Regions from separate parts of the Streptomyces poriticola genome, predicted to be linked through region 2. Evidence: riboswitches for the same ligand, from Rfam matches in the RefSeq annotation. Region 2 holds a riboswitch; each other region holds the start of a gene.

Evidence for each region. A riboswitch is a leader RNA that binds a small molecule or an ion and turns the genes downstream of it on or off. The one in region 2 is predicted to bind cobalamin.
Region 1: another riboswitch for cobalamin. It lies ahead of V5O46_RS25970 (ribonucleoside-diphosphate reductase subunit alpha); the one in region 2 lies ahead of V5O46_RS09145 ((2Fe-2S) ferredoxin domain-containing protein).
Region 3: another riboswitch for cobalamin. It lies ahead of V5O46_RS20040 (energy-coupling factor ABC transporter permease); the one in region 2 lies ahead of V5O46_RS09145 ((2Fe-2S) ferredoxin domain-containing protein).

Annotation. Positions count from the first base shown of each region.
Region 1 covers NZ_JBAGKH010000028.1:43,392-47,633, forward strand. Annotated here, with positions in the region: gene mctP (monocarboxylate uptake permease MctP) at 1-702, shown strand, start outside; gene V5O46_RS25965 (GNAT family N-acetyltransferase) at 786-1,292, shown strand; cobalamin riboswitch at 1,382-1,524, shown strand; gene V5O46_RS25970 (ribonucleoside-diphosphate reductase subunit alpha) at 1,646-4,027, shown strand; gene V5O46_RS25975 (ribonucleotide-diphosphate reductase subunit beta) at 4,027-4,242, shown strand, end outside.
Region 2 covers NZ_JBAGKH010000004.1:326,417-330,658, forward strand. Annotated here, with positions in the region: gene V5O46_RS09130 (YcaO-like family protein) at 1-282, opposite strand, end outside; gene V5O46_RS09135 (hypothetical protein) at 373-495, opposite strand; gene V5O46_RS09140 ((2Fe-2S)-binding protein) at 631-1,323, opposite strand; gene V5O46_RS09145 ((2Fe-2S) ferredoxin domain-containing protein) at 1,588-1,980, opposite strand; cobalamin riboswitch at 2,020-2,210, opposite strand; cobalamin riboswitch at 2,457-2,639, shown strand; gene V5O46_RS09150 (ABC transporter substrate-binding protein) at 2,682-3,713, shown strand; gene V5O46_RS09155 (FecCD family ABC transporter permease) at 3,710-4,242, shown strand, end outside.
Region 3 covers NZ_JBAGKH010000016.1:14,603-18,844, reverse strand. Annotated here, with positions in the region: gene V5O46_RS20055 (ATP-binding cassette domain-containing protein) at 1-297, opposite strand, end outside; gene cbiQ (cobalt ECF transporter T component CbiQ) at 294-1,043, opposite strand; gene V5O46_RS20045 (energy-coupling factor ABC transporter substrate-binding protein) at 1,044-1,382, opposite strand; gene V5O46_RS20040 (energy-coupling factor ABC transporter permease) at 1,379-2,089, opposite strand; cobalamin riboswitch at 2,120-2,304, opposite strand; gene V5O46_RS20035 (potassium channel family protein) at 2,374-2,844, opposite strand; gene V5O46_RS20030 (voltage-gated chloride channel family protein) at 2,958-4,242, opposite strand, start outside.

The sequences.
Region 1 (4,242 bases), on a different contig from region 2:
ATGGCCATCGCGGCCGGGGTGACGGTGGAGAACGGGCAGCTGGCGATCCCGCAGCTGTTCGAGAACATGTTCCCGGCCTGGTTCGCCGGCGTCGCCTTCGCCGCCATCGGCATCGGCGCCCTGGTCCCGGCGGCCATCATGTCGATCGCTGCCGCGAACCTGTTCACCCGCAACATATACAAGGACTTCATCAGGCCGGATGCCACGCCCAAGGACGAGACCCGGGTCTCCAAACTGGTGTCGCTGCTGGTGAAGGTGGGTGCCCTGGTCTTCGTCCTGGGCATGGACAAGACGGTGGCGATCAACTTCCAGCTCCTCGGCGGCATCTGGATCCTGCAGACCTTCCCGGCGCTCGTCGGCGGTCTGTTCACCCGCTGGTTCCACCGCTGGGCGCTGCTCGCCGGCTGGGCGGTCGGCATGATCTACGGCACACTCGCCGCCTACGGGGTCTCCTCGCCGACGCAGAAGCACTTCGGCGGCTCCTCGAAGGAGATCCCCGGCATCGGTGAGATCGGCTACATCGGTCTCACGGCGTTCGTGCTGAACATCGTCGTCACCGTGGTCCTGACCGTCGTCCTGCGGGCCCTGAAGGCACCCGACGGCCCCGACGAGACCAGCCCCGAGGACTACACGGCGGACGCCGGCGACCCGGGCGTGCAGGTCGAGCTGCCGCCGGCCACGGCGGGATCGTCGTCGCACTAGGGCTGTCCCAGCCCGCACACTGCCGACGGGCCGCCGGGAAATCCGGCGGCCCGTTGTCGTACCCGTCGGGCAGACTCGGCTCCATGGACATCGTCATCCGGCGGGCGGCCCCCGCCGAGTACCGCACCGTCGGCGAGATCACCGCTCAGGCCTACCTCCAGGACGGCCTCCTCGACTTCGGGGAGAGCGACGGCTACCTGCGCGAGCTGCGGGACGTGGCGAAGCGGGCGGCAGCCGCCGAGGTACTGGTCGCGGTGGCCGGCGAGGAGCTGCTCGGCGGGGTCACCTTCGTGCCGTCCGGCGGGCCGATGGCCGACATCGCCGGACCCGGGGAAGCCGAGATACGGATGCTCGCCGTCGACCGGACCGCCCGCGGCCGGGGCGCCGGGGAGGCGCTGGTGCGCGCCTGCGCGGACCGCGCGAGAGAGGTGCCGGGCTGCGTGCGGCTCGTGCTGTCGACCCAGCGTTCGATGCACTCCGCGCACCGCATCTACGAGCGGCTGGGCTTCGTCCGCACCCCCGCGCGCGACTGGAACCCCCTGCCGGAGGTCGACGACATCACGCTCCTCGCCTACGAGCTGACGCTCTGACACCAGGGCGGCAACGGCATACGGGACCACTGCGACACACCACCCGGACACAACATCTGGGGGTGACACCGGGGCCCGGCACAAGATGTATGCTCGTGCTCGCTGTCGCCGCAGGGGAATCCGGTGCGAATCCGGAACTGTCCCGCAACGGTGTACTTGTGCGTTTTTCGCGTACCCGCGTGATGCGCGCACTTGGTTCAGTCCGAGGACCTGCCGACAGTGCACCCGGCCGTCCGGCCCGGGTGCAGAGACGTCCGGGCCTCGTGGAATCGGGCCGGTGGACGCGGCGCCGCGGGCGCCCGTGCCGCCCCCTGCCCTCCGCCAGGCCCCGTGCCGAGCGAGGGAGAGCCCCAGTGACCATCGCGCCAGCCGACCCGGCTTCAGCGACCCCGGTGACCGAGGAAGGCGACGGGCCCGGTGCCGCCCTGCTGCGGACCCTGACCCGGCTGACCGCCGACCTTCCCGACGCCGACCCCGGCCGGGTCGCCGCCGCCGCGCTGCGCGGCCGGTCCGCCCGCGCGGACGAGTCGGAGCTGCGCGAGCTGGCCACCGAGGCGGCGGCGGGTCTGATCTCCGAGGACCCGGCGTACTCCCGGCTGGCCGCCCGGCTGCTCACCATCGGCATCCGGGCCGAGGCCGCCTCGCAGGGCGTCGTCACCTTCACCGACTCCGTCGCCGTCGGCCACCGCGAGGGCCTGATCGCCGACCGCACCGCCGAGTTCGCGCGGCTGCACGCCGCCCGGCTGGACGCGCTGATCGACCCGGCCGCCGACGACCGGTTCGGCTACTTCGGGCTGCGCACCCTGCACAGTCGCTATCTGCTCCGGCACCCGATCACCCGCAAGGTCGTCGAGACGCCCCAGCACTTCCTGCTGCGCGTCGCCTCCGGACTCGCCGAGGACGACACGGCCCGCTCGGTGGACGAGGTCGCCGCGCTCTACGGCCTGATGAGCCGCCTGGACTATCTGCCCTCCTCCCCCACGCTGTTCAACTCCGGCACCCGGCACCCCCAGATGTCGTCCTGCTACCTGCTGGACTCCCCCAAGGACGAGCTGGACTCCATCTACGAGCGCTACCACCAGGTCGCCCGCCTCTCGAAGCACGCCGGCGGCATCGGGCTGTCCTACTCCCGCATCCGCTCCCGCGGTTCGCTGATCCGCGGCACCAACGGGCACTCCAACGGCATCGTGCCGTTCCTGAAGACACTGGACGCCTCGGTCGCCGCGGTGAACCAGGGCGGCCGGCGCAAGGGCGCCGCCGCGATCTACCTGGAGACCTGGCACTCCGACATCGAGGAGTTCCTGGAGCTGCGGGACAACACCGGCGAGGACGCCCGGCGCACCCACAACCTCAACCTGGCGCACTGGGTGCCGGACGAGTTCATGCGCCGGGTCGCCGAGGACGGCCAGTGGTCACTGTTCTCCCCGTCCGACGTGCCCGAGCTGGTCGACCTGTGGGGCGAGGAGTTCGACGCCGCGTACCGCAAGGCGGAGGCCGCGGGGCTGGCCAGGAAGACGCTGCCCGCCCGCGAGCTGTACGGCCGGATGATGCGCGCCCTGGCGCAGACCGGCAACGGCTGGATGACGTTCAAGGACGCCGCCAACCGCACCGCCAACCAGACGGCGGAGCCGGGTCACGTCATCCACTCCTCCAACCTCTGCACGGAGATCCTGGAGGTCACGGACGACGGCGAGACCGCGGTCTGCAACCTGGGCTCGGTCAACCTGGGCGCGTTCGTCGACCCGGCCGCGCAGGACGTCGACTGGGAGCGGCTGGACGACACCGTCCGCACCGCCGTGACCTTCCTCGACCGCGTCGTCGACATCAACTTCTACCCGACCGAGCAGGCGGGCCGCTCCAACTCCCGGTGGCGCCCGGTGGGCCTGGGCGCGATGGGCCTGCAGGACGTCTTCTTCCAGCTGCGGCTGCCCTTCGACTCCCCCGAGGCGAAGGCGCTGTCCACCCGGATCGCCGAGCGCATCATGCTCGCCGCCTACGAGGCCTCCGCCGACCTCGCCGAGCGCAACGGCCCGCTGCCGTCCTGGGAGAAGACCCGCACCGCCCGCGGTGTGCTGCACCCCGACCACTACGACGTCGAGCTGACCTGGCCGGAGCGCTGGGCGGCGCTGCGTGAGCGGATCGCCTCCGTAGGCATGCGCAACTCCCTGCTGCTGGCGATCGCGCCGACCGCCACGATCGCCTCGATCGCCGGTGTCTACGAGTGCATCGAGCCGCAGGTGTCCAACCTGTTCAAGCGCGAGACGCTGTCCGGTGAGTTCCTCCAGGTCAACTCGTACCTGGTGCAGGACCTCAAGGCGCTCGGCGTGTGGGACGCCCGTACCCGCGAGGCGCTGCGCGAGGCCAACGGCTCGGTGCAGGAGTTCGCCTGGATCCCCGAGGACGTGCGCGGGCTGTACCGCACGGCGTGGGAGATCCCGCAGCGCGGCCTGATCGACATGGCCGCGGCCCGTACGGCATTCCTGGACCAGGCCCAGTCGCTCAACCTGTTCATGGAGACGCCGACCATCGGCAAGCTCTCCTCGATGTACGCCTACGCCTGGAAGTCCGGGCTGAAGACGACGTACTACCTGCGCTCCCGCCCGGCGACCCGGATCGCCCGCGCGGCGCAGGGCCGGACGCAGTCCGAGAACCCCATCCCCGCCCAGCAGGCGGCCGACCCCGAGGCCGTCGCCTGCTCCCTGGAGAACCCCGAGTCCTGTGAGGCCTGCCAGTAATGAGTCCCCGTAACGCCAATCTCCTCGACCCGGGCTTCGAGCTCACCCTCCGTCCGATGCGCTACCCGGACTTCTACGAGCGCTACCGGGACGCCATCAAGAACACCTGGACCGTCGAGGAGGTCGACCTCCACTCCGACGTCGCCGACCTGGCGAAGCTGAGCCCCGGCGAGCAGCACATGATCGGCCGGCTGGTCGCGTTCTTCGCGACGGGC
Region 2 (4,242 bases):
CGGGTCGACCGCGGGCCTGCCCGCGCGGCCCAGCCGCCTGTGCGAGGTGATCGGCAGCGTGGGCGGTACGGCGTTGCCGCAGTAGCGTTCGACGGCCTCGCCCAGGGCGGCGGCGCGCGCCTTGTCGTGGTCGCCGAGCGCGGCGCCGCCGGTGACGGTGTCGACGGCGCAGGGGGCGTACTCGGAGCGGGCCGACAGATGGGCGCTGTAGGAGACGCAGCTCGGCACGGTCTCGATGCGGGGGCGGTCGCGGGTGACCCGTTCGACCAGACCTGGCAGCACGGCGTGTCGCGGTCCTCTCCGTCCGGCGGTACGGCGGGGGCGGGGAGTGACGGTGCGTCACTCCCCGCCGTCGGTCTCAGCTGTCGGTGCTCAGCTGTCGGTCTGCTCGTCCTCGACGTCCTCACGCCACTCGAACGGGGCGTCGATCGCCGGGGTGTGGGACTTCAGGCCGTTCTGGGGCTCCTCGGGCTCGGCCCAGCCGTGGTGCGCCATGTGCGTCCTCCTCGGATCGGCACAGGATCTGCGCTCACTTGCACATCCTATGCAGTTGCGAGCTGATTGCATGATGAGATTAGGGCACGCACGATTGAATTCGCAATAGCGCTTTCCGGTCAGGCGCCGCGGAATTCATCCGGCCAGCGAGCAGTCCTCGCACTTCACTCCCGAAGGCACCCGGTAATACAGGCAACAACTGCGTCTGCGGAAACCGAGATCGCCCCCCACGACCTTTCCGGTACCGGCGAGCCGGCCGGTGCCGAGCATCCCGTCGACGAGGCCGGCGAGGGGATCGCGGAGATCCGGTCTGGCCGCCAGGATGGTGCGCGCCGCCTCCACGAGCGCGGAGGCCGCGTTCCCGGCGAGCAGCCCGGGTGCCACCTTGACCCGCAGCCCGGCGGCCAGCACGTCCAGCTGCCGGACCACGACGACCTCGTGCAGCAGGTTCGTGAGGTGCGGGATCCCGGGCGCGTACCAGCCGGTGGGGGCGGCGGGCAGACGCAGTGCGGGGCCGTCGTCGGCGCGGTGCAGCCGCTCCAGGTCGGGGACGATGCCGTGGACGACCGTGCAGGCCAGCACCGGTGACCACAGGCGCGCGGCATGCCCGAGCTGCACGATGGAGGCGCCGATGCGGAGCTCACGGGTGCCGTGCCGGTCGGCCGTCACCGCGATGAGGTCGGCGACTCCGCGCTCGTAGGCGTCCTCGACCGGGTGCCACCCGTCGTCCGGGCCGCCGAGCCCGATCGAGAAGAAGGAACCGAAGGCCGCGCTGTCCTCCAGGGCGGCGGCGACCGCGGCGGCCGGGGCTTGCCGCAGAGCATTCATGTCGACTTCCACATCTCTCGTCGTGGTGAATCGGTCTCGGAAGGTACGAATTCGAAGAGATCACCGCACACCGAGGTGCACGGAATTCCATCCGCACAGACGGAACCGGCCTCCCAACAATTTCGCCGAGCGGGCGACGACCGAACCCGCCACGACGAACTCGTCACCGCACAAAGAGGGTCCGCGGGCTCACCCCTTTCGAGGAGACGGAAGCGGATACGGCCTCCGGCCGGGGAGGCTGCCGATTCGGGGGACGGCGCCGATTCAGTCGCGGCGGGCCGGCTGTCGCGCCGCCCGGGCGGGCCGGGGCGGCGGGAAGACGTGGAGCTCGAGGACGTCCGGCAGCGCCGCGACGCCCGGACCGCCCGCCCGCACCCAGGCGGCGATGTCCTCGGTCGCCGCGGGATCGTTGACGAGACCGAACCAGACCGGCCGGCCACCGGCGGCACGCCCCTCGGACGAGGGCTGCACGACGATCACGTTCGCCTGCTCGCACACGTCGAGACATTCGGCGATCCGGACCGGGGCGTCCTCGGCGAGAGACGCTGCCTGCTCGGCATGGTCCACGCCCGTCACCTTCGCACTGCCGCAGCAGCAGTCACGGCACACCACGATCCGGCACGGCACCGGACCGGCCCGCGATACCTCCGTCGGCATCCCGACGAGCCCCCTCCCTGGGGAGATCCGCCCCAGTCACATCGAGGAGGCGACCGCGTGAGTCTCCTGGCTCTCGGGTCACCGCTCGCCCCGGCCTTCCCACCCGCATCCGGGCGGTGGTCTGTTCGGGATCCGCTCGCCGATCACAGTGGCGGGACCGCGCCGGATTCACACCGGCTTCCTCGTTCCGCCGTCGCCTTTGTCGCAGGACATGGTGCCACGCCTGACCGCGCCCCGTCACCAGCGCGATACGCCCCGGGCGACGGGACCACCCGGGACTGCACCGGCCAGACCGCGTCCGCGCCCCCCACGTGCGCCGGCGCCGGGTAGCCGGAAGTCCGCCGTGCCGGCGGCTGGTTCGCGGGCGGTGCGGGAGGACCGAGCCGGTCACCCGGCGGGTCCGGCGGGGTGCGGGATGCCCGTGCGGTGCAGGGGGCGTGCGGCGGGTGCCGCACGCCCTTTCGCCGTCTGCTCATAGGAACGTAATATCGCCAGGTCATCGCCGCGACGGGAGAACAGGAAGCCGGTGCGATTCCGGCACGGTCCCGCCACTGTGACCGGGGAGTACACCCCTTCGACATGCCACTGCGCACCGCGCGGGAAGGCGGGGGGAGCGTCGATCCGGGAGTCAGGACACTGGCCTGTCGCGGGCCCGTTTTGAGGAGCGCGGACTCCCCAGGAGGCTCTACGTGAAGTTCGGCATGTCCCGCCGTCCCGTGTTCTCCCCGGCCCGCAGGCACCCCGCCCTGCGCGCCACCGCCGCGGCCGTCGCCCTGTCGGCCGCCCTGCTCACCGCCGGCTGCGGTTCGTCCGGCGACGGCGCCGACGTTCCGAAGGCGGCGGCGTCCACGGCCGAGGGCTTCCCGGTCACCGTCGACAACTGCGGCGTCAGGACGACCTACGACAAGGCTCCGGCGCGCGTGGTCACCATCCACCAGCACCCGGCGGAACTGATGCTCTCCCTCGGCCTGAAGGACCGCATGGTGGGCACCGCGTTCCCCGACTCGGCCGTGCTGCCCGAGCTCAAGGAGGACTACGAGGCGATCCCCGAACTGTCCGAGAAGGAACCCTCCTTCGAGAACGTCCTGGAGGCCGAGCCCGACCTGGTCTACGGCGGCTACTCCAGCGCGTTCGCCGAGAACGAGGGCCGCTCCCGCAAGGCGTTCGCCGACGCCGGCATCGACACCCACCTCAACCGCGAGTACTGCGGCGAGAAGGAGGTGACGATGGAGGACACGTACGCCGAGATCCGCACCATCGGCAAGATCTTCGGCGTGTCCGACCGTGCCGAGAAGCTGGTATCCGATCTCGAGGGCCGGGTGACCGAGGCCGCCGAGGCGGTGGAGGCCGAGCCCGAGGTGCCCGTCTTCGTGTACGACAGCGGCGACAAGGCCCCGTTCACCGCGGGCGGCAAGAGCCTGGGCACCGAACTGATCGCGCTGGCCGGCGGGCGGAACGTGTTCGCCGACCTCGACGACGTCTTCGGCGACGCCTCCTGGGAGCAGGTCGTCGAGCGCAGGCCCGAGGTCATCGCCGTCTACGACTACGCCGGTTCCGGCAGCGTCGAGCAGAAGAAGGAGTTCCTGCTGTCCCAGCCCGCCCTCGCCGACGTGCCCGCCGTGAAGAACGAACGGTTCGTCGTCCTGCCGCTGACCGCGACCCTGGTCGGCATCCGGTCGGCGTACGCCGTCGAGGACCTGGCCCGCGGGCTGCACCCCGCGAGCTTCCGGTGACGGCCACCCACACCCCCGCCGGTCCGGCCGCCCCCGCCGAGGAGGCGGCCGGCCGGCGGACCGGCCGCGGCCCGCTCGCCGGGACCCTGCTCGTCCTCACCGTGCTGCTGCTGGTCTCCGCCACGGCCGGGCTGGGCATCGGCTCGGTGCCGGTACCCCCCGGCCAGGTGTGGGGCATCGTGACGCATGCGCTGGGCGCCGGCTGGGTGGAACCCGACTGGTCCGGGGCGCGGGAGACCATCGTGCTGGACGTACGGGCACCGCGCGTGCTGCTCGGTGCGGTGACCGGCGCCGGGCTCGCGGTGGTCGGCACCGCGCTGCAGGCCCTGGTCCGCAACCCGCTCGCCGAACCGTATCTGCTGGGCGTCTCCTCCGGCGCCTCCCTCGGCGCGGTGGCGGTCATCGTCTTCGGGGTGAGCCTGCTGGGGCCGCTGTCGCTGCCGGCCGCCGCGTTCGCCGGCGCCCTCGGCGCCCTGCTGATCGTCTACGCCACCGCCCGCACCGGCGGCCGGATCACCCCCACCCGGCT
Region 3 (4,242 bases), on a different contig from region 2:
CGCGGCGAACAGCTGGTCGTCCGGGTCCTGCACCACCAGCTGCACCGTGGTCCGCAGCCGGGTCAGCCCCTTGCGGTCGTAGGTCACCGGCTCGCCCGCCACCGTCAGCCGGCCCGTACGGGGCTTCAGCCCGCCGCTGAGCAGCCGCATCAGTGTGGTCTTGCCGCTGCCGTTGCGGCCCAGCAGCGCCAGCGCCCGCCCCTCGGGCACCCGGAAGTCCAGGTCGCGCAGTACGGTGGGCCCGTCCTCGTACGCGAAGGAGGCGCCCCGCAGGGCGACGAGCTCGGAGTCGCTCACGTCAGCGGCCTTTCCAGTAGGAAGGTGAGGACGGCCAGCACCGCGAGCAGCACACAGCTCGCGGCGGTGAACGGCACCGACACCCGGGCCTCGGGCACCAGCACGCGCAGCGTGCCGTCGTAGCCGCGCCCGGCGAGCCCCGTCTGCAGCCGCGCCGCCCGGTCGAAGGACCGCACGAACGCCGTGGCGCCGAGCCCGGCCAGTGAACGCCAGGCCGCGGCCCGCGAGGTGTGCCCCAGCCGGGCCGCCTGCGCCTGCCGCACCCGGCGCACCGAGTCCAGCAGCAGAAAGCTCATCCGGTACGTCACCAGCGCCACGTCGACCACCGGTGCGGGCACCCCGGCCCGCACCAGCCGCGGCAGCAGGTCGGACATCGGGGTGGTGAACGCGAACAGCAGCACCCCGAGCGAGGCCGCCGAGGTGCGCAGCAGCAGCCCGCCCGCCCGCGCCGGACCGCCGTCGGCCGGTGACAGGAACGCGTCCGGACCGCCGACCTGCACCAGCAGCGGCAGCGCCCCGGTGACACAGAAGCCGAGCGGCACCCGCCAGGCCCGCCACAGCCGGCGCGCCGGCACCCCCGCCGGGCCGAGCAGCACCGCGAGCGCCGTCACCAGCACCAGTGCCGCGCCCGGCCAGGGCGGCAGCGAGATCGCCAGGAGGGTCAGGCCCAGCCCGAGCACGGCCTTGTCCACGGGATGGCGGCGGCGCCAGCGACTGCTGTGCGCCGCCGCGTCGATCGGCAGCACTCAGTCCCCGGCGGGGGCGTCCTGCGGGGCGGCCAGGGCCCGTTCCTCGCCCTGCCGCCTGCCCCGGCGCAGCCCGAAGTAGTAGGCCAGCACCCCGGCGCCGAGCGCCGCCTGCAGGGCGAACAGGGCGGACTCGATCTCCCCGGACGGCGGTTCGTACAGCGGCGAGAACCACGGCTCGTAGTCCGGGTCGATCTCGGTGATCGCCGTCTCCGCCTCGCCGTCCGCGCCGGCGAACGGCTCCTCCTTGTGGTCGCCGAGCCCGAACACGAGCGGGATCACGGCGAGCGCGGCCACCGCGAGCAGCAGCAGGGCGTTGATCCGTGTGTTGCGCTTCACTGGGCCACCGCCTCCTGGTCGGCCTGCTCGGACTTCTTCTTCGGCCTCGTCAGCAGCACGCCCAGCCGGGTCAGTTCGCCCTTGCTGGAGCGCACCAGCAGCCGCATCACCAGCACCGTGAGCAGGCCCTCACTGACCGCGAGCGGGACCTGGGTGACGGCGAAGATCGAGCCGAACTTGCCGAGCGCGCCGGCGAAGCCGCTGCTCGGGTCCGGGAAGGCCAGCGCCAGCTGCACGGAGGTGACGCAGTAGGTGGACAGGTCGGCGACGAACGCGCCGAAGAACACCGCGACCATCAGCGGCACGTCGTAGCGGCGCAGCAGCTTGTAGACGGCGTATCCGGCCCAGGGGCCGACGATCGCCATGGAGAAGACGTTGGCGCCGAGCGTGGTCAGCCCGCCGTGCGCCAGCAGCAGCGCCTGGAACAGCAGGGTGATGGTGCCCAGCACCGCCATCACCGGCGGCCGGAACAGGATGGCGCCCAGCCCGGTGCCGGTCGGGTGGGAGCAACTCCCGGTGACCGAGGGCAGTTTCAGCGCGGACAGGACGAACGTGAAGGCCCCGGAGGCGCCGAGGAGCAGAGTGCTCTCCGGATGCTCCCTGACCTCGCGGGTGAGTGACCGTACTCCGTGGACGACGAACGGCGCAGACGCGGCGCCCCAGGCGACCGCGTGCGCCGGAGGCAGAAAGCCCTCGGCTATGTGCATGGCTCGGCAGACCCTCTCCAGCACCTCGTGGATGGTTGACGCGCCTCGGCCGGTCTCCTGGCTGACGGGTACCACCGCCCGCACTCCGCCTTCCCGGGTCCGTGAGGACCCAGTGGCTGCCCGCGAGGGCCGGAGCCGGACTTCCCGATCACAGTGGCGAGGGCCGCACCGGCATCACACCGGATTTCCCGTTCACCGAGGCGTGGTGACAGTAGTGCGGCGGGGTCCCGCTGACAAGGGCGTGCCCGGCGCTCGGAACGAGGTCACGCGCCCGATGTGCGCCGTCACCCGGGCCGGTCGCGGTCGGTCCGTTCCGCCCGCCGGACCGCCAACTCGCGCATCCACTGGCCCAGCGCGGTGGCGCCGGCGGTGAGGAACACGAAGGTGTACAGGATCTGCACGATGGTCACGACGCGGGCCGTCTGGCCCCGCGGGGTGATGTCGCCGTAGCCGACGGTGGCGAGCGTGACCACGGTGAAGTACAGGGCGTCGAGCCGGGTGTGCAGCCCCGAGAACTGGCCCGGCTGATGGGACAGCGCATAATACGCGGCGGCGAAGACATGTACGGCCAGTACGGTGAGCAGGGCGATGGCCAGGCCGGGCCGGGCGCCGGGGCGTTCGGCGAGCACCTGGCGGACCTGGCGCAGCAGCAGCAGCGCGACGAGCGTGAGCACCAGGCAGAACACCACCCAGCTCAGCACGGGGTGCTGCGGGCCGAGATGGTCCAGCGGCAGCAGGAAGTAGGCGACGACCACGAGCGCGGCGAGGACCGTGCGCGGCAGCCAGGAGCGGGCGGTCCGCCAGGAGCCCGGCCAGGGCCTCCGCCGGGAGCCCCTCCCGAAGTCCCGTCGGGAGTCCCGTCGGCCGGTCACCGGGCCGCCCCCGCCGCCCCGGCCGTGTCCGTCGCCCCCTCGGGCCGCTGCCGCCGCACCAGCTGGCCGACGATGAAGGCGACGACCGACGCCGCGACGATCAGCGGCATCTGCTCGGCGGCGTCCCCGCCGAGCAGGAGCGCCGCCAGCACCGCGCTGGCCAGCGGCAGCCCGGTGGTCGCGGACGCCGCGGCGGCGATCCCCAGTCCCAGGGCCGGCGCCGTACCGAACCCCGGCAGCCCGGAGAAGGCCGTGGCCGTCGCCGTGCCCAGCAGCACCGCGGGGAAGATCGGGCCGCCCCGCAGACTGCCCAGCGAGACGGCCCACGCCAGCCCCTTGCAGGCGACCAGCGCGACCAGCGCGCCCACCGACCAGGCGTGCGGATCCGCGGCGAGCTCGGCCAGCGTGGCCTGCCCGGACAGCGCGGCCTCGGCCGGGGAGCGGCCCGTGATCAGGGCGTAGGCGGTGATACAGACACCCACGGCGGTGGCGCAGGCCACGGTGCGGGCGGCCTTGCTGCCCCGCCGGGTGAAGCCGACGGTGGAGCGGCCCAGTTCACGTCCCAGGGTGACCAGCACCGCGATCAGCGCCGCCACCGGCAATCCCCACAGGAAGTCGCCGACGTCCGGACCGGCCGCCGACGGGAGCTCGCCCAGCGCGAGTGCACCGGTCTCCAGGCCCGTCCAGTCGCCGAAGCCGGTGAACACCAGCGCGCCCGCGGCGCTGGCCAGCAGGCAGGGCAGCAGCAGTGCCACCAGCCGGGCGCCGCCCAGCCCGGCCCCCTCGATGAGCAGCACCGCCGCCGCGATCGGCCCACCGAGGATGGTGGAGATGGCCGCGGTGGACCCGGCCGTCGCCACCACCGCCCGCGCCTTCGCATCCGCCGCGGCCGACCGCCGCACCGCCAGCAGCGCCAGCCCGCTGCCGATCGCCAGCAGCGGCGCCTCCGGGCCGAGCACCACCCCGAGCGGCAGCGTCGCCAGCGCGGCCAGCACCGTGCCGGGCAGCTCCTTCGGACCGACCGGCGCACCGCCCAGACCGTTCACCGGCAGATGGCCGCCCGAGCCCGGGACCCGGGTCACGATCGGTGCCAGGATCAGCCCGGCCAGCACCAGCGCCGGCAGCGGCCACCACCAGGGCGGCCCGGCGTAGCCGAGCGCCTCGGGCGCCGACTCCCACACCCAGTGCTGGAGCAGGTGCTGGAGCCCGACGAAGAAGAAGCACGCGAGGGCGATCGGCACGCCCAGCAGCACACACAGCAGCAGCAACCGCAGATAGCCG